Regions from separate parts of the Sphingobium sp. TomTYG75 genome, predicted to be linked through region 2. Evidence: riboswitches for the same ligand, from Rfam matches in the RefSeq annotation. Region 2 holds a riboswitch; each other region holds the start of a gene.

Region 1 (9,881 bases), on a different contig from region 2:
GAGCAGCATGCGCGGCAGGCGCAGGTCGATGAGGATAGCGCGGGCGACTTCGTCACCGCCGCCGGTGAGGACGGCCAGGATGCGGGCGGGAGAGAGTGGGACCGCGCCCAGTGTAAGGGAGCCGAGTGCTGCCAAAAGGGTGAGCGCGAGAAGGATGGGGAGCAGCAGGGGATGGCGGCGGGCCTTCATGGCTTGCGCGCTCCAAGGCTGCTGATAGGGGTTGTAGTGCTGCGGCGAAAGCGGGAGCACGGCGCTTTGCGGAGGCTGGATTGGTGCGCAGAAGGATGTTGGCGATATGTTGTTTGGTCAGCCTGACCGGCGCTGCGCCCGCGCCGCCCAAGCGTATCGTGTCGCTCAACACCTGTTCCGACCAATATGTGCTGGCGCTCGCCGATCCGGGGCAGATCGCGGCCTTGAGCCCCTATGGCCATGATCCGGAACTGTCGGCGGCGATCGGGCAGGCGCGGCGTTTCCCCGTGCTGAAGCGTCCGGCCGAAGAGGTATTGGCGTTGCGCCCCGACCTGGTGATCGGCTTTCCCGATGGCGCTGGCGGCGTTGTGGGCGCGCCGGATGGGCGATGGCGCAAGCTGGGGCTGGCGAGCGCGGACAGTTTCGCGGCGATCAGGGGACAGATCCGGCAGGTGGCGGCCATTGTCGGCCATCCCGCGCGGGGCGAGGCGATAATCGCGGGCATGGAGCGCGACCTTGCCGCCATGCCCCGATCCCGGCGCGGCGGCGTCGCCGCCTATTATCAGCGGCGCGGCTATATGACCGGGACCGGCACTTTGGTCGATGAGTTGATCCGGCGCGCGGGCCTCACCAATCTGGCGGCGAAACTTGGTAAGCCAGCGCTGGCGCAGGTGCCGTTGGAGGAGATGATTGCGGCCAGGCCCGACTATCTGATCGTGGAAGAAGGCAGCGAAAAGGTCGTCGATCAGGGGACGGAGATGCTGCACCACCCGGTGCTGCGATCCATCCCCCGCATCCACGTACCGCAAGCGTGGACCGTGTGCGGCGGCCCCGCCTATGTGCAGGCCGCGCGCAGCATCGTCGCGCAGGCGGACGCCGCAAAAGGCAGGGTGCAGCCAAAGGCCGCGCCCCTGCGATGAAGGGGGGCAGTCGCCCACCCCCTTCACCTTCTACCGTCAGAAGCGGACACGCACGCCGCCATAGGCCGACCGGCCGTAGGTGCCATAACCATAGGCGGTGGCGTATTCCTGATCGAACAGATTGTCGATGCGACCATAGATTTCGAGCCTTTCCGTGATCGGGAAGGACGCGCGGATATCCGTTAGCGCATAGCCGTCAATCTGCACCCGGTTGCGGGTCACGGGGTCGAGATCGACGCTGTCGCTGACCATCGTCACGGTCGCCCCGGTCGACAGGCCGAAGGACCAGGCATAATCGACCGATGCGCTGACGGCGTTAGCGGCGCGGCGCAGCAGGCGCTCGCCAAAGGCCGCGCTGCCCGGCGAACGATCACGCGCATCGACATAGCTATAGGCGGCGGTGAAGGTCAGTGCATCGACCGGACGCAGCGTCAGCGTCGTTTCCACGCCCTTGGCGCGGGTGCGATCCAGATTGCCATAGGTGAATGTCGTATTGTCGTAATTCAGCTGGTCCCGCGTGTCGCGCCAGAATCCGGTGACGGACAGCACCGCCCGGTCGCTCCCCAGATTCTGGTCGAAGCCGATGTCGTAGCTCTTCGAACGCTCGGGCTTCAGGTCCGGATTGCCGCTGAATGTATCGTAAAGCTGATAGAGCGACGGCGCCTTGAAGCCCTCTCCGTAGCTCAGGCGGAAATTGGTAGCGCCACCATTGGGCGTGTAGTTGGCGTTCGCGCCGAACGTCGTCGCGCCGCCGAACTGGCTGTGATCGTCATGACGCACCCCTGCTGTCATGGACAGGCCCGCTACCGGCTTTACCACGGCCAGCGCATAGATGCTGTCGATGTTGGCGCGGTGGCTTTCCTGCGAACCGAAGCCGAAAAACTCATAATCGGGCCGCTCATGTTCATAGCCGAGCAGCAGCTTCACGTCATCGATGGGCTGATAGACGCCTTCATATTCGAAGCGCAGGTTCGTCCCGGAATAGCCGAAGTCCGGGGCGTTGCCGCGCACGAAATAATAATCGCGATCCTGCTGATACCAGGTAACGGCCGCCCGGTTGGTCAGCTTGCCGTCGAACAGCGCCAAATTCACGCCCGCATAGCCGATATATTGATTGGACTTCGCGACGTCGGGGCTGTCGGCCGGCGTGCCAAAGAAGCTGTCATAGTCGAGATCGCCGTTGATATAATAGCCGCGCAGGTCGAGGCTCAGATCATCGGTGAAGGCGATCTTCAGCCGGGCATTGCCAGTGATATTTTCATAGCCATCCTTTTCCGCGCCACCGAAATCGGAAGAGACAGCGGAGATGCCATCGGTGCGGAAATAGGCGAGGCCCACGCCGCCCGACAATATGCCGCTGGTGCCCGATACATCCGCCTTCGCATTCAGCGTATCGGCATAGCCATAATCGACCGACGCCTTGCCGCCGAACCCTTCGCTTGGGATACCGGTCATGATGTTGACGACGCCGCCGATCGCCTGGCTGCCATAGGCAATGGAGTTGGAACCGCGCAGCACCTCGATCCGGCGGATATTGCCGACAAGCAAATTGCCGAAATCATATTGATCGCCGATGCCGCTCGGGTCGTTGACCTTCACGCCGTCGATCAGCACCAGCGTCTGCGTCGTTTCGGCGCCACGCACCGACACGCTGGTGACGTTGCCCAAGCTCCCGGTACGATTGAAGCGGACTCCCGGTGTGGTGACCAGCAAATCGACGACGCTGACATTCTGGCGGGTTTCAATCGTCTTTTCGTCGATCACGGTCACCGCCTGCCCGACTTCATCGGTAGGCTGTTCGATGCCGAGCGCGGTGACGATGATTTCGTCCGCGTCTGCGGCGAGCGCGGGGGTGGCGGCGAGGAGCGCCAGCAGTGAAATTCCGGTCCTGATCATATTTCTGTCTTCCCTGAGCGCCATGCGACATGAGCCCAGGGCCTGCCGCATAAGCGGCCGGTGTGCGGGAAGAAGAGACGCCAGCCCCGTCACGCGCACCGATGCGGCCCTGCGCCGCTTCGTCGCTCAGACGGAAAACACCGTGCCCGGACCTATCCCTGGACCCAAGGCAAGAGCGACCATGCGCCGGTAGGTTTCCTGGCTCGCGGGTCGTCGCGGTGATGCACGCCTTCCCGGACTTTTGGTCCAGTGGCTGGTCCCCCTCGCCTTCCCCTTTGAAGGCTTGCGGGTTTCCCTGTGCATCGCGCTCGCCGCTTACAGTTGCAGGGACAGCCGCGGAGTTGGACGGTGATCCCGTCCGCACCGCATTCCCTTTCCGGCGCGATCTTTCGTGAACAGTTGCCCGCTCACGCCGCGCGCCATAGGGGAAGTTGAGGGTTCTGCCAAGGAGTGGATAATGCGATTGCTGGGTGCGGTGCTGGCTGGGGGACGATCCACCCGGTTCGGAAGCGACAAGGCTCTCGCGCTGATGCCGGACGGGCGCACGCTGATCGACCATGCTGTGGCGGCGATCGCGCCGCATGTGGAGGCAGTGGTGGTCTGCGGGCGGAGCGTCGAGGGGCTGACGGGGCTAGCGGATCGGCCAGCGGCGGACATGGGGCCGCTGGGCGGGCTGAACGCGGCGCTGCATTATGCGCGCAGTCAAGGTTACGATGCGGTGCTGACGACGGGGTGCGACATGCCCGTTTATCCGGCGGCGCTGGTGGAGGCGCTTGTGGGTGACAGTGGGGCGGTGCTGAAAGGGCAGCAGCTTGCGGGCTTCTGGCCTGCGTCGCTCGCGGACGAACTGGACGCGCATCTGGCGGAAGAGAATAAACGCTCGATCTTCGGGTGGATCGAGCGGGTGGGCGCGCGACTGGTGGAGCGGCCGGAACTGGTGCTGCCGAATATCAACCGGCCGGAGGATCTGGCGCGCTGGCGCGAGCCAAGCTGAGCTTACCGAAGCCCCCTCCCTTCCTTCCAACTAAGTTCGGGGGCATTCGGCAAGCTCAGGGCAAAAGTTGCGCAGAGCCGATCTTCAAAGCTGAAGAGCGACGCTGGCTGCAACCCCTACAGGCATGGACGTTCCCGCCACCGCTTCGCCGATCAGCAGCAGGGTCGGGTCTTCATCGCTGATCGTGGCGACCAGAAAGGCAAGCGCGGAGAGCTTGCCGCGGATCAGGCGTTCGGTGGGGAGCGAGACGTTGACCGCCACCATCACCGGCGTTTCTGGATCGCGCCCGGCGGCGATCAGCTGGCGGCTGATCTCTCCGGCGGCGGCGCGGCCCATATAGATGCCGAGCGTGCCGCCGGGACGGGCCAGCGCTTCCCAGTCGAGCTTGAGCGGTTCACCGGCTTTGAGATGCGCGGTCACCAGCGTCAGGCCCCGCGCCTTGCCGCGCAGGGTGAGCGAGGCGCTGCCGCTTGCAGCGGCTGCGCTTGCCGTGGTGATGCCGGGGCAGATGCGGAAGCGGATGCCGTCGGCGGCGAGATGCTCCATCTCTTCGGACGAGCGGCCGAATACCGAGGGGTCGCCGCCTTTCAGGCGCACGACGCGCTTGCCTGCTTTGGCGGCGGCGAGGAGGAGGTCGTTGATGCTTTCCTGTGCCTTGCTGTGGCGGCCGGAGCGCTTGCCGACGCTGACCCGATCGACACCTTGCGGGATGAGGTCGAGGACGCCGGGGCCGACGAGGGCGTCGTAGAAGACGATCTCGGCTGCGGCGATCAGCTTTTCGGCCTTGCGGGTGAGGAGGTCCGGGTCGCCGGGGCCTGCGCCGACCAGCCAGACTTCACCCGGGGCGATTAGTTCATTCGGCTGCATGAAGGGCCTCCTGCGGAATTTGGGCGAGGATGTTGGCGAGCGCGGGACGGCAGGACCCGCAATTGGTGCCAGCGCCGATCGCCTTGCCGATGGCGGGGACATCGACCAGGCTCTGGTCGCGGATGGCGGCGACGATCTGGTTGAGGCCGATGTCGAAGCAGACGCAGATGGTCGGCCCCTTGTCAGGCTGGTTGCCGGGACCGCGCGCGGCGAGGACGGATGCGCCCACCTCTTCCGCCTCAAGCTGGCCGATGAGCCAATCGCGCGAAGGGAGCAGGCCGGTGCGGGTGACGAAGAGGACTGCGGCCAGCTTGCCTTCCCGGATGATCGCGACGCGGCGGGTGCCGCGCGTCATGTCGACGGCTTCGACGCGGTCGCCTTTGGGCAGGCAGGCTTCAAGCCGCACGGGGTCGCCATTGCCCGCGACTTCGTAGAGCGCGCCGCCCGGAACGGTGACCTTCGTGGCCCAGAGGCAGGGGACCTTGGCGGGCTGCTCGCCGCGCAGGATGAGGAAGCCCTTCCACTCCGTCGCGACCTTTTCGATGCTGGCGGGCGTCGATTTGAAGCCGGGCTGGCCGGAATGGGGATCGACGAGCGGCCGGGGCAGCAGGCCGGTGCGGCCGCCTGTGGAGACCTGATCCGTCCAGTGGATCGGGGTGAAGATTTCACCCACACGCTGGCCTTCGCTGAAAGCCACGCGGAAGATGCTGTTGCCCTGCGCGGTCTGGACGCGGGCGAGGTCGCCGTCGCAAATGCCCAGTTCCTGCGCGTCCTGCGGGTGGATATCGACCAGCGGCTCCTCGCGATGGCGGGCGAGCTTGGCTGAGAGACCGGTGCGCGTCATCGTGTGCCACTGGTCGCGGTAACGGCCGGTGTTGAGCGTCATGGGCCACTGCTTGAGCGGCTCCTGAAGGTCCATTTGCTTGGTGAGGACCAGCCGCGCCTTGCCGTCGGGGGTGGAGAAGCAGCCATCGGCAAAGGGCTTGTCGCCGCCCCAGCGGAAGGGCTCCATCGCTTCATAGGCGTCGTTGCCGATGGTGGCCTGGGCACGGAGGTTGAGCAGGCGCTGGCCGTCATTCTGATAGGCGGTCAGGCGGGCATGTTCGCGCCAGATGTCGGCGGGCCGGTCATAGGCGAAGGCGTTTCGAAAGCCCATGCGGCGGGCAACTTCCTTGACGATCCACCAGTCGGGTTTGGCGTCGCCGGGGAGCGCCAGGAAGGGGCGCTGGCGGCTGATTGTGCGGTCGCTATTGGTGACGGTGCCGTCCTTCTCGCCCCACCCGGCGGCGGGCAGGCGGACGTCGGCATGGACGCTGGTGTCGGTGTCGGCGATGATGTCCGACACGACGAGGAAGGGGACGGATTCCAACGCTTCGCGGACGCGGTTCGCGTCGGGGAGCGAGACGGCGGGGTTGGTCGCCATCACCCAGAGCGCCTTGACCCGGCCTTCGTTGATGGCGCGGAACAGGTCGACGGCTTTGAGGCCGGGCTTGGTCGCCATGTTCGGGGCGGCCCAGAAACGTCCCACCCGCTCAACATTTTCCGGCGCGAAGTCCATGTGGGCGGCGAGGGTCGAGGCAAGGCCACCGACTTCGCGGCCGCCCATCGCGTTGGGCTGGCCAGTGATCGAGAAGGGCGCGGCGCCCGGCTTGCCGATGCGGCGGGTGGCGAGGTGGACGTTGATGATCGCGTTCACCTGATCGGTGCCACGGATCGACTGGTTGATGCCCTGGCTGAACAGGGTGACGGTGCGCGGCGTGGCGGCGAACAGCTTGAAAAACTGCTCCAGCAGCGCGGGCGCGATGTCGCAGGTCTTGGCCGTCGTCCAGAGATCGTGGCTGGTGCGGATATGCTCCCAGAAGCCTTCCGGGGCGTTCACATGCTCGGCCACGAAGGAGGGATCGGTGATCCCTTCAGCGTCGCACCAGGCGAGCAGGCCGTTCATCAGGGCGACGTCGGTGCCCGGCTTCACCGGCAGATGCAGGTCCGCGCCTTCGCAGGTTTCGGTACGGCGCGGGTCGATGACGACCAGCTTGGTGCCCCGTGCGGCGCGGGCGCCCTGGATGCGCTGATAGACGATCGGGTGGCACCAGGCGGTGTTGGAACCGACCAGCACGATCAGGTCCGCTTCATCGAGGTCGCCATAGGTGGCGGGCACGATGTCCTCGCCAAAGGCACGGTTGTGACCGGCGACCGCGCTCGACATGCAGAGCCGCGAATTTGTGTCGATGTTGGACGTGCCGATGAAGCCCTTCATCAGCTTGTTGGCGACATAATAATCTTCGGTCAGCAGCTGGCCGGAGACGTAGAATGCAACGCTGTCGGGGCCGTAGCGATCGACGGTTTCCTTGAACCGCTTGGCGACGAGGTCCAGCGACTTGTCCCAGCTGGCGCGCTTGTTGCCGATCATCGGGTGCAGCAGGCGGCCGGTCAGGCCGACGGTCTCGCCCAGATGCGTGCCCTTGGAGCAGAGGCGCCCGCCATTGGCCGGATGCGCTTCATCGCCCTTGATCGTGACCGACCGGGGTCCGGTCGGCGTGGCCGAGATGCCGCAACCGACGCCGCAATAGGCGCAGGTGGTGCGGATGGCCTGGTTCATGCTCTTACCTCTTCGTCCCGAGGAATAGGAATTGGGTGGAAGCGCTTGCCGCAAGGGATGGCCAACAAGACGCCCCCACCCGGGTCCCCGCCGTTGTGGCTAGGGACCGGAAGCTTGATGCTCGTCAGGCTGCCGCCTTCATCGCTGCCGGGCGAGCGATCAGGATGCGACCGCCCTCCTCTTTCACGGCGATGGTCGGCGTGCAGCCTTCGTCATTGCCCTGCGCCTCGCCCGTTTTCAGGGCGATGTTCCAGTTGTGCAGCGGGCAGGCGACGCTGTGGCCATGGACGATACCCTGGCTGAGCGGTCCCTTCTTGTGCGGGCATTCATTGACCAGCGCGAAGACCTTGTCGTCGCTGGTGCGGAAGACAGCGATTTCCTTCTCGCCTGCGATTTGCACCGTGCGAGCGCCGCGCTGGGGAATGTCGGCCAGCGTTCCGATGTCGATCCAATCGGTCATGATGGTTACTCCGCAGCGATGGCGATGGGTTCAAGATGCTGGTGCAATTCGCTCTCCGCACCAGCTGCGCGCTGCGCCCAGGGGTCTTCCTGAGAGAAGCTCTGCGAGTAGAGGAAGCGGGCGCGAAGAGCCTCGCGGCCTGCTTCGTCTTCCACGATCCGCTGCTTCACATATTCCACGCCGACACGCTCGATCCACGGCGCGGTGCGCTCCAGATAGCGGGCTTCCTCGCGGTAGAGCTGGGTGAAGGCGGCGCAGTAATCGAGGGCCTCCTGCTCGGTCGCGACCTTGCAGAGGAAATCGGTGGCGCGGACATGGATGCCGCCATTGCCGCCGACATGCAGTTCGTAACCGCTATCCACGCAGACCACGCCAAAGTCCTTGATCGTAGCCTCCGCGCAGTTGCGGGGGCAACCGGATACGGCGATCTTGAACTTGTGGGGCATCCACGATCCCCAGGTCATCCGTTCCGTCTTGACGCCAAGGCCGGTCGAATCCTGCGTGCCGAAGCGGCACCATTCGGACCCGACGCAGGTCTTCACCGTGCGCAGCGACTTGCCATAAGCGTGGCCCGACACCATGCCCGCGGCATTGAGGTCGGCCCAGACGGCGGGCAAATCTTCCTTCTTGATGCCGAAAATGTCGAGACGCTGGCCGCCGGTGACCTTCACCATCGGCGCATCATATTTCTCGACCACATCGGCGATCGCGCGCAGTTCCTTGGGGTTGGTCAGGCCACCCCACATGCGCGGGACGACGGAGTAGGTGCCGTCCTTCTGGATGTTGGCGTGCATGCGCTCGTTGACGAAGCGGCTCTGCTGGTCATCGACATATTCGCCGGGCAGCGCGCAGAGCAGATAATAATTGAGCGCAGGGCGGCAGGAGGAGCAGCCGTCGGGGGTCGACCAGTGCAGCTTCTGCATCACTTCGGGGATGGAGCGCATATTCTGCGCGACAATCTCACGGCGGACATCGTCATGACCAAAGCTGGTGCATTTGCACATCGTCTTCGGACCAGACTGGACCTCATCGCCCAGCACCACCGCCAGCAGGTTTTCGACAAGGCCCGTGCAGCTGCCGCAGCTCGCAGACGCCTTGCAGGTGCCGCGCACCGCGTCGAGGCTGCATGCACCCTTTTCGATGCAGGCAACGACCTGGCCCTTGCTGACGCCGTTGCAGCCGCAAATCTCGGCATCGTCCGAGAGCGCCGCAACGGCCGCCTTAGGGTCCAGCGCGCCTCCTCCAGAGGCGAAGGCCTGACCAAAGATCAGCAGGTCGCGGATTTCGCCGACATCTTCCTCGCGCTTGAGCAGGTCGAAATACCAGCCGCCATCGACGGTATCGCCATAGAGTACCGCGCCGATGATCTTGTCGTCCTTGACGATGACCCGCTTGTAGACACCGCGCGAGGCGTCGCGCAGGACGATGTCCTCGCAGCCTTCGCCGCCGGAGAAATCACCAGCGGAAAAGACGTCCAGACCCGCAACCTTGAGCTTGGTCGAGGTGACCGAACCCTTGTAACCCGTATGCTGATCAGTGAGGCCGTCCGCGAGGCTGCGGCACATGTCCCACAGCGGCGCGACGAGGCCGTAGACATTGCCGTCATGCTCGACGCATTCGCCAACCGCCAGAACATCGGGGTCGCTGGTGACCATGTGGTCATCGACCTTGATGCCGCGATTGACTTCAAGGCCAGCTTCACGGGCGAGAGCGGTCGCAGGACGGATGCCCACCGCCATGACGACGAGGCTCGCGGGGATTTCCGTGCCATCCTTCAGGCGGACGCCCTCGACCTTGCCGTCGCCGTAGATCGATTCCGTGTTGGCGCCGGTCAGGATGGTCTGGCCGCGCCCTTCCAGCGCGCTCTTGAGCAACCAGCCCGCCGCTTCATCGAGCTGCCGCTCCATCAGCGTGTCCATCAGGTGGATCACGGTGACCTTCATGCCGCGCAGAGTC
Region 2 (9,881 bases):
TGATGTCGATCCGAAGAGCAGCTACCATGACCCGGCGCTGCCGCCGCCGCATGCCTATCTCGCCTTCCATATCTGGCTGGCGCGCGCATTCGCCGCGCATGCGGTGGTGCATGTGGGCAAGCATGGCAATCTGGAGTGGCTGCCGGGCAAGGCGATCGCGCTGTCGGAGAGCTGCTTTCCCGAAATATGCGCCGGGCCGATCCCGCAAATCTATCCGTTCATCGTCAACGATCCGGGCGAAGGCACGCAGGCGAAACGCCGGATCGGGGCATGCATCATCGACCATCTGACGCCCCCCCTCACCCGAGCCGAGACCTATGGGCCGCTCAAGGAACTGGAGGCGCTGGTCGATGAATATTATCTGGCGGCGGGGATGGACCCGCGCAGGCTGGAAACGTTGCGCCGGGACATATTGGCATTGGCGGCAAGCCAGGGACTGGACAAGGATGCGGGCGCGGAAGGCAGCGGGGACGATGCCTTAGCCGCGATCGACAACTATCTCTGTGAACTGAAAGAAATGCAGATTCGTGACGGACTGCATATCTTTACCCGGTCGCCAGAAGGGACGTTGCGGCGAGACCTGCTGATCTCCCTTGCCCGGTGCCCGAGAGGTTTGGAGGAGGATCAGCAATCGCTGCTGCGGGCTCTGGCGGACGATCTGGATTTGGGTTTCGATCCGCTCGACTGCGGCATGGGTAAGCCTTGGGATGGGCCGCGCCCGGACGTGCTGGCAGGCGTGGCGCAGGATGCATGGCGCAGCACCGGCGATACGGTGGAGCGGCTGGAGCTCTATGCCATGCAGCTGCTCGACACGGGCGAGGCCGCGCCGGGGCCGTCGAGCGGGCGCGTTCTGGAGGTGATACGCAGCGACCTTGGTCCCCGCGTGGATGCTTGCGGAGAGGCAGAGAAGGCTGCGCTGCTTCAGGCGCTCGACGGTAAGTTCGTGCTGCCCGGCCCCTCCGGCGCGCCGACGCGGGGGCGGCCCGATGTGCTGCCGACCGGGCGTAATTTCTATTCGGTCGATACGCGCGCGGTGCCGACTGTGGCCGCATGGAATTTGGGCCAGCGATCCGCCGACCTCATTGTGCAGGATTATCTTCAGCGGGAGGGCGATTATCCGCGCGCCATCGCTCTGTCAGCCTGGGGCACGGCGAACATGCGGACGGGCGGCGACGACATCGCGCAGGCGCTGGCGTTGATGGGCGTGCGGCCGCGATGGGAGTGGGCTTCGGGGAGGGTCGTGGGCTTTGAGGTGATGACAATCGCCGAGCTGAACCGGCCGCGCGTGGATGTGACGCTACGCGTGTCGGGCTTCTTCCGCGACGCTTTTCCGGAACAGATCGACCTGATCGACAGCGCCGCCCGCGCCGTGATGGCGCTGGATGAGCCGGACGAAGATAATCCCGCCGCCGCGCGTCATCGGGCGGAGGCCGCTGCGCTCATCGCGGAAGGAACGCCCGAAAAGGCGGCGCTGCGCCGCGCGGGGGCGCGCGTTTTTGGATCGAAGGCGGGCGCCTATGGCGCGGGATTGCAGGCGATGATCGACGAGCGGCTGTGGCATGATCGATCGGACCTTGCGAACATCTATCTGGATTGGGGCAGCTATGCCTATGGCGGCGGGGTCGAGGGCGATGCGGAACGTGGATTGTTCGCGCAGCGGCTGACCGAGGCCGATGCGCTGATCCAGAATCAGGACAATCGCGAGCATGACCTGCTCGATAGCGACGATTATTATCAGTTTGAGGGCGGCATCGCGGCGGCGGTCGAGCATCTGTCAGGGCGCAAGCCGCTCAGCTATCATAATGACCATAGTCGGCCCGAACGCCCCGTCGTCCGGACGCTGGAGGATGAGATCGGCCGCGTCGTGCGGGCGCGCGTCACCAATCCCAAATGGATCGCGGGTATGATGCGCCATGGCTACAAGGGCGCGTTCGAGATCGCTGCATCGGTCGATTATCTGTTCGCCTTCGCCGCCACGACCCATGGCGTGAAGGACCATCATTTCGACGCCGTCCACGCCGCTTTCATCGAGGATGAGGCGGTGCGCGCCTTCATGGCGGACGTGAATCCCACCGCGCTGCGAGAGACCGCTGCGCGCCTCCACGAAGCGCTGGACCGGGGGCTGTGGCGGCCACGGTCCAACAGCGCCGCCATGCTCCTCGCCCAACTGAAGGACCCATCATGATCGAACGCACCCCCGAAGAGCATGCCGAAAAGATGAAGAAGAAGCAGGCCGCCCATGACAAGATCATGGCGACCAAGACGCAGGAGAAGGGCCTGCTGATCGTCCATACCGGCAAGGGCAAGGGCAAGACCACTGCGGCGCTCGGCATGGTGGTACGCGCCATCGGCCATGGCAAGAAGGTTGGCGTCGTCCAGTTCGTCAAGGGCGCGATGACCACCGGAGAAAAAGTGGTGTTCGACGCGTTTCCGGACAATGTCATATTCAAGCCGATGGGCGAAGGCTTTACCTGGAACACGCAGGACAAGACCCGCGACATCGCCCTCGCCCGTGAAGCGTGGGACGAGGTAAAGCGGATGATCGCCGATCCCGCCTATGATATGGTGCTGGCAGATGAGCTTAATATCGTCCTGCGTTACGACTATCTGCCCGTTGATGAGGTGCTGGAGGCCGTGACGAACAGGGACGAGATGAAGCATGTCCTTATCACCGGCCGCAACGCGCCCGAGGCTTTGGTCGAGGCGGCCGATCTCGTGACGGAAATGACACTGGTCAAGCATCCCTTCCGCAGCGGCGTGAAGGCGCAGGCAGGGATCGAATTTTGATGAGCGGACCCGCTATTACCCCGATCGACAGCGCGCAGTTCGAGGCGCTGGTGCGGGCGCGGCGGGACATTCGCCATTTCAGGACCGACCCGATCGACGAAGCGGATGTCGAATGGCTGTTGAGCATGGCGCATCGCGCGCCGTCCGTCGGCCTGTCTCAGCCTTGGCGCTTTGTGCGGATCGAGACGGCGGAGTTGCGGGACGGGCTGGCCTGCCATGTCGACCGCCAAGTCAGGGAAGCGGGCAAGGAATATGACGGGGATCAGGACAGGCTCTATCGCAGCCTGAAACTGCATGGGCTGCGTGAGGCGCCGGTGCTGTTCGCCGTCTATTGCGACGATGGGACGGAGACCGGCCATCATCTGGGCGCTGTCACCATGCCTGAGGCGCGGCGCTATAGTTGCGTGATGGCGGTCCATACGCTCTGGCTGGCGGCGCAAACGCGGCGGATCGGCATGGGGTGGGTGTCGATCATGGAGCCTGCTGGCGTGGACGCGATGCTGGACATTCCGGCGGGCTGGGAGTGTCTGGGGCTGCTGTGCCTTGGCCGACCGGTGAGCGAGGAGGATGTGCCGGAATTGGAGCGTCGGGGCTGGGAAGAGCGCACGGATTGGCATTCGGTGGTGGTGCGGCGGTAACGAGCCCAGCCCTCCTCCGTTCGCCCTGAGCTTGTCGAAGGGCTCCACTTCTTCGAGATAAAGTGAAGGGCTTCGACAAGCTCAGGGCGAACGGGGAAAAGGTAACTCTCTCACCCCCGCAAGAAATCCAGCGCCAACGCTTCAAACCGGTCCTTATGCTCGATCATCGTCCAATGGCCGCAGCGCGGAAAGACGTGCAACTCCGCATTGGGTATGACGCGCATGGGCAGCAGCGCGCCGTCGAGCGGGCTGACCTTGTCATCGCGGCCCCACATGATCAGCGTGGGCGCCTGAATCCTGCCGAGATAATCGATGCGCTGCGACACGCCCGGCCCGCTCATCGACTGGGCGATGAAGCCTAGTGCTGCGCGCGTGTACATTTTGCGGCTGCTTTCCATCGTCACCGGCTCCAGCGCCGCCTTGTAACGCATGTCGATCAGCTCGTCGGTGATGATCGATTTGTCGTAGACCATCGATTCGAGCCATGCGATGATGTTCTCTCGCGTCGGGTCTTCGATAAAATCGACGAGGCGGGTCAGCCCTTCATTAGGGAAGGTGGAGGTAATGTTGAAACCGATCCCGCCAATCGTGATGTAGCGCAGCACGCGGTCAGGATGGGACGCCGCCAGATGCCCGCCCACGATCCCGCCATAGCTGTTGCCGACCACATGGGCGCGGTCGATGCCAAGGCCGTCCATCAGGGCGACAACAGCGTCGCGCGCCACGCCCACCGGATCGCCATCAACGGGATCGCTTTTCCCATAACCGGGCGCGTCCAGGATGATGGCGCGGAAATGCTGGGAGAAGAAGGGCAAATTGCCCTGAAAGTTCGCCCAGCCAGTAACACCGGGGCCTGAGCCGTGAAGCAACAGCAGCGCGGGACCTGATCCGGCTTCATGATAATGGAGCCGCCCCTTGTCCGTTTCCAGAAAGCGGCTGGTCGCTTCGAAGCTGAAATCGCTCATCTTTTCCTCTCCATTCTTCATTTGTTGATGAAGGCGTAGCGGTGACATTGGGTTGACGCAAGGAAGCGGTCCTTGGCTACTTCCCTTTCGCCTGCATCCCCCTTATGAAGCGGATCGAGCCGGGTTCGTCCCGGTTCATCGATCGCGCCGGTGCCCCGCAAGGGGCTTAAATGGGAACGCGGTGCGGGAGGGTTTCCTCCCTAATCCGTGGCTGTCCCTGCAACTGTGAGCGGCGAGCGAGGCATGGACCGGCTGACCCTGATGATAGGGCGGCCAGCCACTGGAGCCATCCGGGAAGGCCCCATGCCAAGCTATGACCCGCAAGCCAGGAGACCTGCCGGAGCAAAGGTCGCTCTTGCCATGATCCAGGGGATGGTCACGGCTCGGTTCTCCGTTTGAGCGACGAATTTCGTGCGGCTACGGCCGTGCAGGCGTGCGGCCTGTCCGCCTGCCTGTGCGTGCCGTCCGTGTGTCGTGGCGCTGGTGCGGGGAGTGCAGGAGCAATGCAGGAGCAGGCGCAACGTGCCGACGCTGGCCCACGCCCGGCCCATGGCGTGCGCGGCTGGTGCCCGACGGCATGGCGGCCGATGATGGCCGGCGACGGGCTGCTGGTCCGGGTGCGCCCGCCGCTAGGCCGGATGACCCGCGCGCAGGTTGTGGGGTTGTGCGAGGCATCTCTCGCGCTGGGCAATGGCCATATTGACATCACCAATCGCGCCGCCTTGCAAATCAGGGGCGTGCCGCAAGCGAGCCATGGCACGCTGATGGAGAGGCTCGTCGCGATTGAGTTGGCGGATGCCGATGCGGATCGGGACAGGCAGATTCCTGTCCTGATTAACCCCGACTGGCGGCCAGATGATGACAGTTCGGTCATAGCCGCCGCCTTGATCGAGCGCATGGCCGAGCTGCCCGATCTGCCCGCAAAGGTCGGCTTCGCGATCGATGCGGGGCCTGCTCCGGTGCTGAGCAATGTTCCGGCTGATTTCCGGATCGAAAGAGGGACGAACGGCGGGCTGATCCTGCGCGCTGACGGGCGAACGCATGGCGTGAGCGTGAAAGCGCAGGACGCCGCCGAGAGGTCGATCCGCCTCGCCCATTGGTTCGTGGCCAGCGGTGGCGCGCAGGCGGGGCGCATGGCGCGGCACTCGGCACCGCTGCCTGATGTAGCGACTGAGGCCCCTGCCCCCTCCCGGCCTTGCGCCGCCGCCCTGACCGCTGCGCCCGGCCCCTTCCATGCGGCGCCCTTTGGCAGGATCGAGGCGCCTGCGCTGCTTGCCGTGATGGCGGACTGCGTGGAGGCGGTGCGGCTCACCCCTTGGCGGGGACTGGTGCTGGAAGGCAGCGACGCGCCGTCCGATGACCCAGCCGATCCGCGCCTTTCGACCGATTGCTGCCCCGGTGCGCCAGCCTGCCCGCAGGCGAGCGTCGCCACGCGTGATCTGGCCGCCCGGCTCGCGCCGCATGTTCGCGGACTTCATGTCTCAGGTTGCGCAAAGGGTTGCGCGCGCCCTTCGCAGGCAGCGGTGGTCCTCACCGGGCGCCACGGCCGTTTCGACCTTGCCCACGATGCGCGCGCGGGTGCGCCGCCGCTGCAAACGGGCCTGTCACCCGATCAGATACTTGCCCTTTTCGGAGCCCTATGATGCCGCATCTCTATGAAACCGACGGCGCGGAAATCTATCGCCAATCCTTCCGCATGATCCGGGCGGAGGCGGCGCTCGACCGCTTTGCGGCAGAGGAAGAGCGGGTTGCCGTGCGCATGATCCATGCCGCTGGAATGGTCGGACTCGCGCCGCATATCCGCTTTTCGCCGGGCTTCGCTACAACCGCGATCGCGGCGCTGGAGGCAGGCGCGCCGATCCTGTGCGATGCGCGGATGGTGTCGGAAGGGATTACGCGCGCGCGACTGCCTGCTGGCAATTCGATCCTCTGTACCTTGAATGATCCTCAAGTGCCCGATCTGGCCCGGTCGATGGCGAACACGCGGTCGGCGGCGGCGCTGGAGCTGTGGCGGCCGCATCTGGCGGGAGCGGTGGTTGCGATCGGCAATGCCCCGACTGCGCTGTTCCACCTGCTCAATATGCTGGAGAACCCTGCCTGCCCGCGCCCGGCGGCGATCATCGGTTGTCCGGTCGGTTTCGTGGGTGCGGCGGAATCGAAACAGGCGCTGTGGGAGTGCCAGCCGGTCCCCTGCTGCATCGTCGAAGGGCGGCTGGGCGGCAGCGCGATCACCGTCGCGGCGGTCAACGCACTGGCGAGTGCGGCGGAATGAGCGGGACCATCCATGGCGTGGGGCTTGGCCCCGGCGCGCAAGACCTGATGAGCGTGCGCGCCGATCGGCTGATCCGCGAGGCCCGCCACATCGCCTATTTCCGTAAGGCCGGCCGCGCGGGTCATGCGCGGAAGATCGTCGATGGGCTGCTGCGTCCCGATGCCATCGAATATGCGATGGAATATCCGGTGACGACCGAAATCCCGGTTAGCGACCCGCGCTATAATCAGCACCTTTCCGCCTTCTACGCCGAATGCACCGCGCATCTGCATGGACTGGCAGCGGCGGGCGAGGATGTGGTCGTGCTGTGCGAAGGCGATCCCTTTTTCTACGGCAGCTTCATGCATCTGCACAGCCGCCTGTCGCCACTCGCGCCCGTGCGGATCGTGCCCGGCATCACCGGCATGTCGGGCGCGTGGACCGCGAGCGGCACCCCGATCAGCTGGGGCGACGATGTGCTGACCGTGTTGATGGCGACCCTGCCCGAAGAGGAACTGGCCCGGCGCATCCATGACAGCAATGCGCTGGTCGTCATGAAGATCGGCCGCAATCTGGCCAAGCTGCGCCGCGCGGTCGAAGCGGCGGGCAAGCAGGACTGCGCCTGGCTGGTCGAATATGCGACGATGGCAGATCAGAAGATCACTCCGCTAAACAAGGCAGAGGCGATCACCAGCTATTTTTCCATCCTGCTGATCCACGGTCAGGGACGGCGGCCATGAGCGGATGGGTGGCGGTTGCAGGGCTAGGCCCCGGCGCTGACGCGCTCGTGACGCCGGAGGTCACGCAGGCGCTTGGCGAGGCGACCGATCTGGTGGGCTATGCGCCCTATGTCGCGCGCGTGGCGGATCAGCCCGGCCTTGTGCGCCATGCGTCGGACAATCGGGTGGAGCTGGAGCGGGCCGCCCATGCGCTGGAAATGGCGGCGGCGGGGAGGCGCGTGGTGGTGGCATCCTCCGGCGATCCGGGCGTGTTCGCGATGGCGTCGGCGCTGTTCGAGGCGTTGGAGGCAGGGCCGGATGGCTGGCGCGCGATCGACATTCGCGTTCTGCCGGGTATCACCGCCATGCTGGCCGCCGCCGCGCGGGCGGGTGCGCCGCTGGGCCATGATTTTTGCGCGATAAACCTGTCAGACAATCTTAAGCCATGGGCGCTGATCGAACGGCGGCTGCGCCTTGCCGCGCAGGCCGATTTCGCGATGGCCTTCTACAATCCCCGGTCGCAGGCGCGGCCGGAGGGCTTTGCGCGGGCGCTCGACATATTGTGCGAGGAATGTGGGGATGACCGGCTGATCCTCTTCGCGCGCGCTGTATCCACGCCGGACGAGCAATTGCGGGTCGTCACGCTGGGTGAGGCTAGCGCCGATATGGCCGACATGCGCACGATGGTGATCGTGGGGTCAAGCCGGACACGCCTTATAGAACGCTGGGCCAGCCCGATCCTCTACACGCCGCGATGGGCCGAATGATCGATCCACGCCAGCACATCGGCGATGTCATGAACCGCCTGCGCCTGTGGCAGGGCTGGCCGGTCGATCATGAGGACGGGCAGGCCGAGCGTTCGCGCCGCGTCGATCTTAGCGCGGGCGCCCTGCCCTCCGGCATTTTTGGCGATGATGAGGTCGATGCCGTGCGCGCGCATCAGGGCGAGATCGCCGTCCAGCGTGAAGGGGCCGCGATCGACCAGCAGATGATGGTTGGGCAGCGAGGGCGGCGCTTCGGGGGCATCGACAAAGCGCAGCAGGTAATGATGCTGCGGCTGCGCGGCGAAGGATTCGACATGCATGCGGCCGAGCGCCAGCATGATGCGGCGGGGCGGCCCGTCGAGCGCGCGGACAGCGCCCGCAATGTCCGGGACATGGGTCCAGTGGTCGCCCTCCCCCGCTTGCCATTCCGGGCGGGTGAGCATCAGATGCGCGACGTCCGCTTCGCGCGCGGCGGCGGCGGCATTGGCGCTGATCGTCGCGGCGAAGCGGTGGGTCGCGTCGATGAGGTGGGTGAACTTTTCCGCTTTCAGGAACGCTGCCAGTCCGGCCGCGCCGCCAAAGCCGCCGACGCGTATCGGCACTGGCTGGGCACGGGGGTTTCCGGTGCGTCCAGCATAGCTCAGCATGGCGCTTCCGCCGCGCTGGGCAAGGGCGTTTGCGAGCGCGCTCGCTTCGGTCGTGCCGCCAAGGATCAGGATATGGCGCATGGCGGCTGAATCTCCCTGGCTGACGATCATCGGCATTGGCGAGGACGGGGCGGCGGGCCTGTCCGATGCCGCGCGCGTGGCGCTGGAACAAGCGCGGGTCGTGACCGGAGCGCCGCGCCAGCTCGCGCTGCTGCCACCCCTTAGGGCGGAACGGCGGGGCTGGCCAGTGCCCTTTGAGGATGGCGTGGAGGCGCTGCTTGCCCGGCGGGGGGAGCCGATAGTGATGCTGGCATCGGGCGATCCCTTCTGGTTCGGCGCGGGGACGAGTGTCACGCGGCATTTGCGGCCCGAGGAATGGGTGTCGCATCCTGCGCCGTCGAGCTTTGCGCTGGCGGCTTCGCGGCTCGGCTGGGCTTTGCAGGATGTGGCCTGTCATGGCCTGCACGCCGCGCCGTTGACGCGGTTGAGGCCCATGCTGGCGCGGGGGTGCCGCGCCATTGTGCTGCTGCGCGATGGGGCAGCGGTGCATGCGCTTGGTTCCTACCTGGCGGAGGCGGGCTTTGGGGCGTCCAGCCTGCACGTCATGGAAGCGCTGGGCGGGCCGCGCGAGCGGGTGCGGCAGGCGCGCGCCGATCAGATTAGCCTTGACGATATTGCGCACCCTGTGGCGGTGGGGATACAAGTAGCGGGCGACGGCGAGGTGATGCCCTGCGTCAGCGGACTGGTGGATGACTGGTTCGATCATGACGGGCAGATCAGCAAGCGGCCGGTGCGGGCGCTGACACTGTCGGCGCTGGCCCCGCGTCCCGGCGAGACTTTGTGGGACATCGGCGCGGGATCGGGATCGATCGCGATCGAATGGCTGTTGAGCCATGCTTCCACGCAGGCCGTGGCATTTGAGGCCGACCCGGTGCGTGCCGCGCGGGCGAAGGGCAATGCGCAGCGGCTGGGCGTCGATCGGCTGACGCTGGTCGAGGGGCGCGCTCCGGCGGTGCTGGCCGGCCGCGTCCGGCCTGACGCCATCTTCATCGGCGGCGGGCTGAGCGAGGCGATGATGGAAGCGATCATCGCCCTGCCGGGCGAGCGCAC
Region 3 (9,881 bases), 380 kb from region 2:
TCTGCCGATAAAGCCGCTCACCGCCATAAGCCCGGATCACATCGCCGAGCAAACGGCCAAGATAACGAATGTCCGGATTTTGCGTGACCGGAGGAACGGGGGATGAAAGAGTCGCCATGATATCGATGCTGCGCCGCAACAACCTATGGGTCAAGGGAATCTGCGCTGTCGGGCCTCCTCCCCTCCTCCCGCGCACTTACCTCTCACCCGTTCGGGCTGAGCTTGTCGAAGCCCTACACTTCTCAAGAAGTAAAGCCCTTCGACAAGCTCAGGGCGAACGGAGGAGTGAGACATGCCCACACCACCCTTGCGCGAATCCCACCGCATGGGCCAAAGGACAGATGTGACCGCCACCATCAGCATAGGAACCGACGGCAACGGCAACCCCGTTCCGATCGACGTAGAGGAATTGCTCGCCACCCGCCTGCTCGTCCAGGGCAATTCGGGTTCCGGCAAGTCGCACCTCCTCCGCCGCCTGCTCGAAGAAAGCGCCTCCCTCGTCCAGCAGGTCGTCATCGACCCCGAAGGCGACTTCGTCACGCTCGCCGATGAATATGGCCACGTCGTCATCGACGCTGGCGATTATAACGAACGCGAGATCGTCAAGATGGCCGCGCGCATCCGCGAACATCGCGCCTCGGTCATCCTCAGCCTCGAAAGCCTGGAACTGGAAGCGCAGATGAAATGCGCCGCGACCTTCCTCTCCACCCTGTTCGACGCCCCCCGCGACCATTGGTATCCCGCCCTCGTGGTGGTGGACGAAGCGCAGATGTTCGCCCCCGTCGCCGCCGGTGACGTCTCCGACGAAGCCCGCCGCCTTTCGCTTGCCGCCATGACTAACCTCATGTGCCGTGGCCGAAAGCGCGGCCTCGCTGGCGTCATCGCCACCCAGCGCCTTGCCAAGCTCGCCAAGAATGTCGCGGCCGAAGCGTCCAACTTCCTCATGGGCCGCACGTTCCTCGACATCGACATGGCCCGCGCCGCCGACCTGCTTGGCATGGAGCGCCGCCAGGCCGAACAGATACGCGACCTCGAACGCGGCCGCTTCCTCGCGCTCGGCCCCGCCATCTGCCGCCGCCCCGTTGCGGTGAAAATCGGGACGGTCAAAACGAGCACCCGCGGCGGCACCCACAAGCTGATGCCGCCCCCCACCGCCGCGACCGAAAATATGCAGGAACTGCTCTTCGCCAGCGCGGGCGAGGACGACGCGCTTCCCCCTCCTCCGCCCCGCGCCGAACCGCCGCCGCTCCCCGCCGAAGAATTGATGCGCGCCCTCGCCGCCGCGCCCCTCGCCAAGCCCGCCGCGCCCGAGCTCGACTTCGGCCAGAACGAACCCGTCGTCATCGCCGTCCTCGAAGAAATCGTCGCAGACCTTGGCGACGCGCAGCCAAGCGTCGCCAGCCTCTATCAGGATTTCGGCGTCCGCTGCCGGATGAAGGGCCTGCGCGCACCCCCGCTTGATCTTGCCGCCTTCCGCAAACGTTTCGCCATGGCGCAGGCAGGCATGTTCGACGCCGCCGACCCGCGCTGGGACGACGCGATGAAGGCCGCCCAGCCGCTGCCCGAAGACATGCTCGCCCCCTTCCTCCTCATCGCCCGCGCCGCGATGCAGGGCCTGCCTTGCCCGGACGACACAGCCCTCGCCCGCGCCTATGGCACCAGTTCGCCGGGCCGCGTCCGCCGCCTCATCGACTATATGGAAAAGATCGGCGTCATCGTCGCCCGCACCGACTTTGGCGGTCGCCGCTCGATCGGCGTGCCCCAGCTCGGCCTCTCAACAGCAGCGGCCGAAGGATGAGCGTCTCCGTCCTCTTCGTCTGCCTCGGCAATATCTGCCGCTCACCGCTGGCCGAAGCCGCCCTACGCGCCGAAGCCGAAAAGGCTGGCCTACCCATCAAGGTCGATTCAGCAGGAACCGGCGACTGGCACGTAGACTGTCCGCCCGACAGCCGCGCCCAGGCGGTAGCCCTACGCAACGGCATCGACATATCCACCTATCGCGGCCGTCAGGTCTCGGTCCAAGACTTCCACAGCTTCGACCACATCTTCGCCCTCGACGCGGAAAACCTCAAAAACCTCCGCCGCATCCGCCCGTCAAATGGCACCGCCGACCTCCGCCTCCTCATGGACCTGATCCCCGGCCGCGAAGGCAGCAGCGTCACCGACCCCTATTTCGGCGAGGACGAAGGCTTCGATGAGACATGGGAGGATGTCACAAGGGCAGCCCGCGCCCTGATCAAACACCTCCAAGGCTAATTTTTCACGCGGAGACGCGGAGGCAAACCGGCCCGCGCGGCGCATCCGTCAAAAACGTCGCATCCAACGCGAAGCCAGTAAGACGCACCTGCTCCCGTCACACGCACCCTCTCCGCGTCTCCGCGTGAAATAATCTTCGCGCAGAGGCGCAGAGCAACACCCTCTGCGCCTCCGAAAACCAAAACCCGAACGGCCGTTCAAGCAGGCATCTTCACCCGCGCCCGATAGGCATGCAACAACGGCTCGGTATAACCGTTAGGCTGCACCACGCCCTCGAACACCAGCGCCCGCGCCGCCTGAAACGCCAGACTGCTTTCCTCCCGCCCGCTCATCGGTTGGTACAGCGGATCGCCCGCATTCTGCGCATCGACCTTCGCCGCCATCCGCCGCAGCGCCGCGTCAACCTCGTCAGCCGAACACACCCCATGCAACAGCCAGTTCGCGATATGCTGCGAAGAAATCCGCAACGTCGCCCGGTCCTCCATCAGCCCAACATCATGAATGTCCGGCACCTTCGAACAGCCAACGCCCTGGTCCACCCAGCGCACGACATAGCCCAATATCCCCTGCGCATTATTGTCCAGCTCATCGCGAACATCCTGCGCCGACCAGTTCACCCCCGCCGCCAGTGGCAACGTCAGCAACGCGTCCAGCCCGGCAACCACTTCAGCCTTCCGCTCCTCCTGCCGCGCAAAAACATCGACCGCATGATAATGCGTCGCGTGCAAAGTCGCGGCAGTCGGCGAAGGCACCCAGGCCGTATTCGCCCCCGTCATCGGGTGCCCGACCTTCTGCTCGAGCATGTCCGCCATCCGATCGGGAGCCGCCCACATGCCCTTGCCGATCTGCGCCCTGCCCGACAGCCCGCAGGCAAGCCCGATCTGCACATTGCGATCTTCATAAGCCTTGATCCACGCCGCGCTCTTCATCTCGCCCTTGCGGATCATCGGCCCCGCGCGCATCGACGTATGGATTTCGTCCCCCGTGCGATCCAGAAAGCCGGTATTGATGAACACGATCCGGTCCCGCACCGCATGGATACAGGCGGCAAGGTTGGCGGAAGTCCGCCGCTCCTCATCCATCACGCCAACCTTCAGCTGATGCCGCTCCAGCCCCAACAAATCTTCGATCGCGTCAAACAGCTCATTGGTGAAGGCAACCTCTTCCGGCCCGTGCATCTTGGGCTTCACGATATAGATGCTACCCGACCGGCTGTTGACGAAACGCCCGTTCCGCCGAATGTCGTGCAGGGCGATCAGGCTGGTGACGATCCCATCCAATATCCCTTCCGGCGCCTCGTTCCCATTGGACAGCCGCACCGCAGGCGTCGTCATCAAATGCCCGACATTGCGCACGAACAGCAAAGACCGTCCCGGCAGCGTGAACGCACTTCCATCAGGCGCGACATAGGAACGGTCCCCATTCAACCGCCGCGTCATCATCGCGCCATTCTTCTCGAAGCTGTCCTCCAGATCGCCCTTCATCAGGCCGAGCCAGTTGGCATAGGCCGCGACCTTGTCCGCAGCATCCACCGCCGCAACGGAATCCTCCAGATCGCAAATGGTCGACAGCGCCGATTCCAGCACAACGTCCGCCAGATGCGCCGGGTCATCCCGCCCGATCGGATGGCTTGCGTCGATCACCAGCTCAATATGCAGCCCATTGTTGCGAAGCAGGATGTTATTCCCTGCCCGCCCGGCAAGTTGCGCGGTGTCGCGCAAGACCGGCGTGCCACCCGCCCAATCCGCCCAGCTTCCCTCCGCCAGAGGAACCGCCCGATCCAGGAACGCCTTGGCCCACGCAATCACCTGTGCGCCGCGCGCCGGATCATAGCCCTTGCCCGCCGCCGCGCCGGGGATCGCATCGGTCCCGTACAGCGCATCATAAAGGCTGCCCCAACGTGCATTGGCCGCGTTCAGCAGGAACCGCGCATTGAGTATAGGCACCACCAACTGCGGCCCCGCCAAGGTCGCCAGCTCTGCATCCACCCGATCCGACCCGATGGAAAAAGGCGCGGGCTCCGGCACCAGATAGCCGATCTCGGTCAGGAAAGCCCGATAAGCGTCCCCGTCGACCGCCCGCGCCTCATGCCACGCATCGATCTGCGCCTGAATCGCGTCGCGCTTGTCCAGCAGAGCCGCGTTACGCGGCGCGAACCGATCGAAAATCGCAGCCACGCCCTGCCAAAATGCCTTCGCCGCGATCCCCGTCCCGGGCAGGACTTCTCCATCGATAAAGCGCGCCAGCTCGGCGGCAACCATCAGGCCCGATTTCTCGATCATGCCGTCCATGGGCAACTCTCCATCCAAAACTGTGACGAAAGCCTATAGACCCCTCTCCATCCTCGCACTAGACAACAAGAACTCAAAGCATCTGTTCCTCACAGGAAAAGATCATCGATGGATCCCGATTATCTTCTCTTCGCCCGCGCGGTGGATGCAGGCAGCCTTTCGGCGGCGGGCCGCATATTGAACATCTCGCCTGCCATGATGTCCAAACGCCTCTCCCGGCTGGAGGCGCGCCTCGGCGTCCGCCTCATCCACCGCACCACCCGCCGCCTTGCCCTCACGGAGGAAGGCGCCAGCCTGCACCGCGACCTTGTCGCCATTCTCGACGCCATCCAACAGGCGGAGCAACGCGTCACCAGTCGGCACCGGAGCGCGTCCGGGCCGCTGCGCATTTCGGCGCCCACCTCCTTCGGCCGCCTGCATGTGGCGCCCCATGTCGGCCGCTTTCTGGATCTGCATCCGCGCGTTGATCTCGAACTCAACCTGTCCGACGCCTATGAAGACCTGCTTGCCGAGCGCATCGACGTGGCAATCCGCATCACCAGCGACATTCCTCCCCATCTGGAGGGACATCATCTCGCCACCAACCGCCGCATCCTCTGCGCCAGCCCCGCCTATCTCGCCGTGCATGGCATTCCGGACAAGATCGCCGACCTCCCCCGCCACCGCCTGCTCGCGGCCGATGGACAATTGCCATGGCGGCTGGTGAATGGCCGTGCGCGCAAGCTGATCGATGGCCAAAGCCATGTCCGCACCAACAGCAGCGAAATCGTGCGCGAACTCGCCCTCACCGGCGTCGGGATTGCCTTGCGCTCGCTCTGGGACGTGGGCGACCTGATCGCGGAAGGCAGCCTCCTCCGCGTCCTCGATAGCTGGGAAGGCCCCGCTGACCTTGCCGTTCACGCCGTCCACCCCCGCGCCGCAGGCCGTCCCGCCGCCGTAGACGCCTTCATTGGCTTCCTGCGCGACATCTTCCGCGATGCATCGTGGAACCGGGGCGGTTGATAGCATGAAGCCCCTTAGCGCCATCCGCTCAACTGCTTGAGAAGCGCAGAAATCCCCTCCTGAAATCATTTGCAAGCCGACTGTCAAAAAACAGAAGCTTTCCGGCGTTAACCTGCGTAATGGCAGCGGGAAACAGGCCGATGTTATCGTTCGAGCCATAAGAAATTGAGAGAGGATAAGGGCCATGCGCCCCAATGACGCATCACATTTTTCCGCCTGCGCCGCCCAGGAAGCGCGGCAAGCCAGGGAAGCCCGCCTTCGCGGCGCAGACCAGGCCACCATCGCCCTCCACAATGAACGCGCCGTCCGCTACCAAGCCATGGCCCTACGCCTCCAGCGCGAGCGCGGCGCGACGCTGAACTGATCCATCAACGCCAAGCGGCTACGCCAGCGTCCCACCACGTACCGTCATGCCAGCGAAAGCTGGCATCTCAGGCGACCACGCGCCTCCTAGCAAGGGGATCCCAGCTTCCGCTGGGATGACAAACGGAAAAATGAGGGACACGCCCATTCCCTCTCCCCTTCAGGGGAGAGGGTGCCGAGCATAGCGAAGGCGGGAGAGGGGAACGCAAAGCACGACCGCCGCTCCCCTCTCCCCAACCCTCTCCCCTGAAGGGGAGAGGGGGTAAGTTACCTCACCCAACCACCCCCCCTTGCCCTACCCCCACAGCTCCGCTATCGCTCCCGTCACCCGGGCAACCCCCGGGCATGATCGCGCCGGTGCCTCGAAAGAGGCTTAAAAGGGAACATGGTAAAGGAGGCACCCGCCTCCCCAAGCCAAGGCTGTCCCTGCAACTGTAAGCGGCGAGCGCGATGCACATCGCCCCACCTCATAGGCGGGATGGGGCAAGTCACTGGGCCGGACGCTAAATCCTGCGAGGCCCGGGAAGGCCGTGCATCAAGCGATGACCCGCGAGCCAGGAGACCTGCCAGCGTCTGGTCGCTCTTGCCTTGGTCCAGGGGATGGCCGCGGCACGGTAGTTTCCGTCTGAGCGACGAACGAGCGGCGAGAGGCCGCTTCGGTGACGCTGGCGGTCGCCTTGGGGGCGTCCGGCCGTCGGCGCGCGCCGGTCGCCGTCTGGCGGCAGGTCTCTCGCCGAGTGTCGCCAGACGCCCGGAGTGCATCAAGTGAAACTACCCAATCAACTCCACCGCGCTGCCTGCGCGCTGACCGCCACGCTCCTCCCATTCCCCGCCTTCGCTGCCGATGCGAATGACGCGGGCGAGGATGCGAACACCATCGTCGTCTTCGGCCGGGGAGAGGACAAGATCGGCACCGCTCATGCGGCAAGCGAGGGCAGCGTCGGCGGCGCGGACCTTCTCGTCCGCCCGCTGCTGCGCGTCGCCGAACTGCTCGAAGCCGTGCCGGGCATGGTCGCGGCCCAACATTCGGGCAGCGGCAAGGCCAATCAGTATTTCCTGCGCGGCTTCAATCTCGATCATGGGTCCGACTTCACCACCTATATTGACGGGGTTCAGATGAACTTCCGCACACACGGTCACGGCCAGGGCTATCTCGACCTGAACGGCCTCATCCCCGAAATCATCGCGAGGGAGGATTTTCGAAAAGGCCCCTATCGCGCCGATGGTGGCGACTTCGCACTCGCGGGCGCGGCCAATATGACCACGATCGACGGCTATGACCGCCCATGGATCGCGGCGGAGGGCGGCTCCTTCGGTTGGCGCAGGTTGGCGGCAGGCGGCACGGTAAAGGCGGGCGCAGGCAATCTCACCCTCGTCGCCCAGGCCAAGGCTTATGACGGCCCGTGGCAGGAGGCCGAACATCTGCGCCACTATGCAGGCTTCGCCAAATATACGCTCCCCGCCGGGGCCGGTAAGATCGACGCCACGCTCCACGCCTATCGCGCGACATGGCGCCCGACCGAGCAGATACCCGAACGGATCATCGGCACGCCGCTCTGCCCCGATGTCTTCTGTTCGCCCGATCCTTCCGCGCGCGGGGAAACGACGCGCATCATCGGCAACATCGCTACCATCCAGCCGACATGGCGCACCAATCTCTATGCGCAATTCTATGACTGGACGATGTTCTCCAACCCCACCTACACCGATCCCGACGGCACCAGCGCGCAGATCGAGCAGTTCGATCGACGCTGGGTACTGGGCTTCACCGGCGAAAAGCGTTGGGACATCGCCCCGGCACTGCAACTGAAGCTCGGCACGGAAAATCGCTATGACGCGATCGGCAATGTCGGCGTCAATCGCACGTCGAACCGCGCTTTCCTCTCCTCGCTCGGCCGCTATCGCGTAAAGCAGGGGTCAGCCGCCCTTTATGGCGAAGCCACCGTCACGCCGCTGCCGGGCTTGCGCATCACTGGCGGCCTGCGCGGCGACTATTATCATTATGACGTCCGCGCCCGCGACGCCGTCGCCGCCGCGCTAGGCGAAGGCAGCGGATCGGACACGCTCGTCTCTCCCAAGGCGTCGGCGGCCTGGGCAATCACGCCGCATGTCGAACTTTATGCCAATTGGGGCCGGGGCTTTCATTCCAACGATGCGCGCGGCGCGGTCAATGTCGACACGCCTGTCCCGATGCTCGTGCGCGGCACGGGCAAGGAATTGGGCGGCCGCCTGCAACTACCCGGCTTCACCTTCACCGCGACCTATTGGTGGCTCAATGTCGGGAGCGAGTTGCGCTTCGTCGGCGACTCCAACGCGGTCGAACCCAGCGGAGCCAGCCGCCGCCACGGCTATGAGCTTGTCGCTTTCTGGCGCCCGCTCCCCTGGCTCGCCTTCGACGGCAATTACACCGCCAGCCACAGCCGCTATACCAATGGCGACCATATTCCCAACGCCTTCAAAAACGCCGCGTCCGCCGGGGCTGCCATCGTGCTCGATCCATGGGAAGCCAGCATCCGCGTCCGTCACCTTGGCCCCTCGCCGCTGATCGATGACAATAGCGTGCGCGATTCCGGTAGCACGGTCGTCAACGCGCGCGCCGCCTGGAAGGGGAAGCGGGTGCAAGTCTATGCCGAACTGCTCAACATCCTTGGCAGCGGGGACAAGGACATCGCTTATTATTACGAGTCCTACCTTCCCGCCGCAGATGCGGAGCCTGTCGAAGGGAGGCTAAGCCGCGTGGTCGAACCGCGAACGGTGAGAGGCGGCGTCAAGTTCAGCTTCTGATGCTGGGGAAGGCCGCGTCTAGAAAGAGCCTGCGGCCTTCCCAATCAATGGCTTACATAATGAACGGCGATGTTCATAAAGTAAAAGTGGATAGGGCAACGGTCAAACTACAATAGAATACATGTTAAATACCCGTGGAAATTTTGAGACGTAGTTGACGTCTTTTCGCCTCTATGCAATTTTCCCCTCGGCAATCTGGACAAAGAATCAGTAGCCTGGAGAGGATGCCAATGAAACACGCACCATTAAGGGGCGCCGTTTTTCACGCGATATTGCGTGACTGCCTGGAAGCACAGCGCGCCCCCAAGGAAACAGAAATACAACTGATCGCCTGCAAGATATGGCAGGACAGTTTCGCCGCGATCACGCACAAGAACTGGCACGACCTCGTACCCGGCAGCGAGGAGTATGAATACACCATCAACGCCGCGCGCATGGCCTTCGGCCTGCACGCGACCAACACCGCCGCCTGAATGGATAGCCCAATCCACCTACGCCGACGATTGCCGTTTCAAAGCTGGAACTGGGTGATCCATTCGCAGATGAGGGCGGGCTTGCTCTCGCCTTCTATCTCGACCGTCGCCTCGGTGGTCAGCTGAATCTGCCCCGGCCGCTTTTCGACGATCTCCAGCGGCTTGAACTTTCCGCGCACACGTTTGCCGGATCGAACGGGCGCCAGGAAACGCAGCTTGTTGCTGCCATAATTGATCTCCGTGGCGCCGTCGGGAACGATGTCGCCTCGCGCGTCGGCGCACAGATGCGGCAGGAGTGAAAGCGTCAGGAAACCATGAGCGATCGTCCCGCCGAAGGGTGACTGCTTCGCGCGCTCCGGATCGACATGGATATATTGATGATCCTTGGTCGCTTCGGCGAACTGGTCAATCATCTCCTGACTGACCAGGAACCAGTCCGACACGTCTTCCTCGTCCGCCCGCGCCTGAAGATAATCGAGAAACTGGCTCATTCCATTCACCCCCCATGCTGCTCCAAGAGCAAAACTATGCACAAGCATGCGCGAATGCGATAGGAAAATACTCCAGTGGTGATGAGGATCAGTTGGACCTTGTCAGCGGCGTCGAGTTACTTACCCTTCCCAAAAGAATAAGCTGGAGAGGCCATGACTGGAGAAGACAAGAAGCTTCGGCTGCACGAAAGCCGTGCAGCCGAAGAGTCGAGGGATGGATA

Evidence for each region. A riboswitch is a leader RNA that binds a small molecule or an ion and turns the genes downstream of it on or off. The one in region 2 is predicted to bind cobalamin.
Region 1: another riboswitch for cobalamin. It lies ahead of ACYU81_RS09570 (TonB-dependent receptor plug domain-containing protein); the one in region 2 lies ahead of ACYU81_RS16775 (cobalamin biosynthesis protein CobG).
Region 3: another riboswitch for cobalamin. It lies ahead of ACYU81_RS15075 (TonB-dependent receptor); the one in region 2 lies ahead of ACYU81_RS16775 (cobalamin biosynthesis protein CobG).

The regions. Positions count from the first base shown of each region.
Region 1 covers NZ_BSRE01000001.1:1,893,827-1,903,707, reverse strand. Annotated here, with positions in the region: gene ACYU81_RS09580 (FecCD family ABC transporter permease) at 1-189, opposite strand, end outside; gene ACYU81_RS09575 (ABC transporter substrate-binding protein) at 273-1,109, shown strand; gene ACYU81_RS09570 (TonB-dependent receptor plug domain-containing protein) at 1,146-3,005, opposite strand; cobalamin riboswitch at 3,177-3,401, opposite strand; gene mobA (molybdenum cofactor guanylyltransferase) at 3,463-3,999, shown strand; gene cobA (uroporphyrinogen-III C-methyltransferase) at 4,084-4,866, opposite strand; gene ACYU81_RS09555 (molybdopterin-dependent oxidoreductase) at 4,853-7,465, opposite strand; gene nirD (nitrite reductase small subunit NirD) at 7,590-7,925, opposite strand; gene nirB (nitrite reductase large subunit NirB) at 7,931-9,881, opposite strand, start outside.
Region 2 covers NZ_BSRE01000002.1:672,155-682,035, reverse strand. Annotated here, with positions in the region: gene cobN (cobaltochelatase subunit CobN) at 1-2,185, shown strand, start outside; gene cobO (cob(I)yrinic acid a,c-diamide adenosyltransferase) at 2,182-2,787, shown strand; gene bluB (5,6-dimethylbenzimidazole synthase) at 2,787-3,425, shown strand; gene ACYU81_RS16780 (alpha/beta fold hydrolase) at 3,536-4,390, opposite strand; cobalamin riboswitch at 4,522-4,746, shown strand; gene ACYU81_RS16775 (cobalamin biosynthesis protein CobG) at 4,978-6,033, shown strand; gene ACYU81_RS16770 (precorrin-8X methylmutase) at 6,033-6,662, shown strand; gene cobI (precorrin-2 C(20)-methyltransferase) at 6,659-7,381, shown strand; gene cobJ (precorrin-3B C(17)-methyltransferase) at 7,378-8,127, shown strand; gene ACYU81_RS16755 (cobalt-precorrin-6A reductase) at 8,103-8,852, opposite strand; gene cbiE (precorrin-6y C5,15-methyltransferase (decarboxylating) subunit CbiE) at 8,851-9,881, shown strand, end outside.
Region 3 covers NZ_BSRE01000002.1:289,155-299,035, forward strand. Annotated here, with positions in the region: gene ppc (phosphoenolpyruvate carboxylase) at 1-118, opposite strand, end outside; gene ACYU81_RS15050 (helicase HerA domain-containing protein) at 344-1,798, shown strand; gene ACYU81_RS15055 (low molecular weight protein-tyrosine-phosphatase) at 1,795-2,256, shown strand; gene ACYU81_RS15060 (malate synthase G) at 2,454-4,547, opposite strand; gene ACYU81_RS15065 (LysR family transcriptional regulator) at 4,656-5,549, shown strand; gene ACYU81_RS15070 (hypothetical protein) at 5,734-5,913, shown strand; cobalamin riboswitch at 6,251-6,497, shown strand; gene ACYU81_RS15075 (TonB-dependent receptor) at 6,678-8,696, shown strand; gene ACYU81_RS15080 (hypothetical protein) at 8,927-9,169, shown strand; gene ACYU81_RS15085 (MaoC family dehydratase) at 9,208-9,660, opposite strand.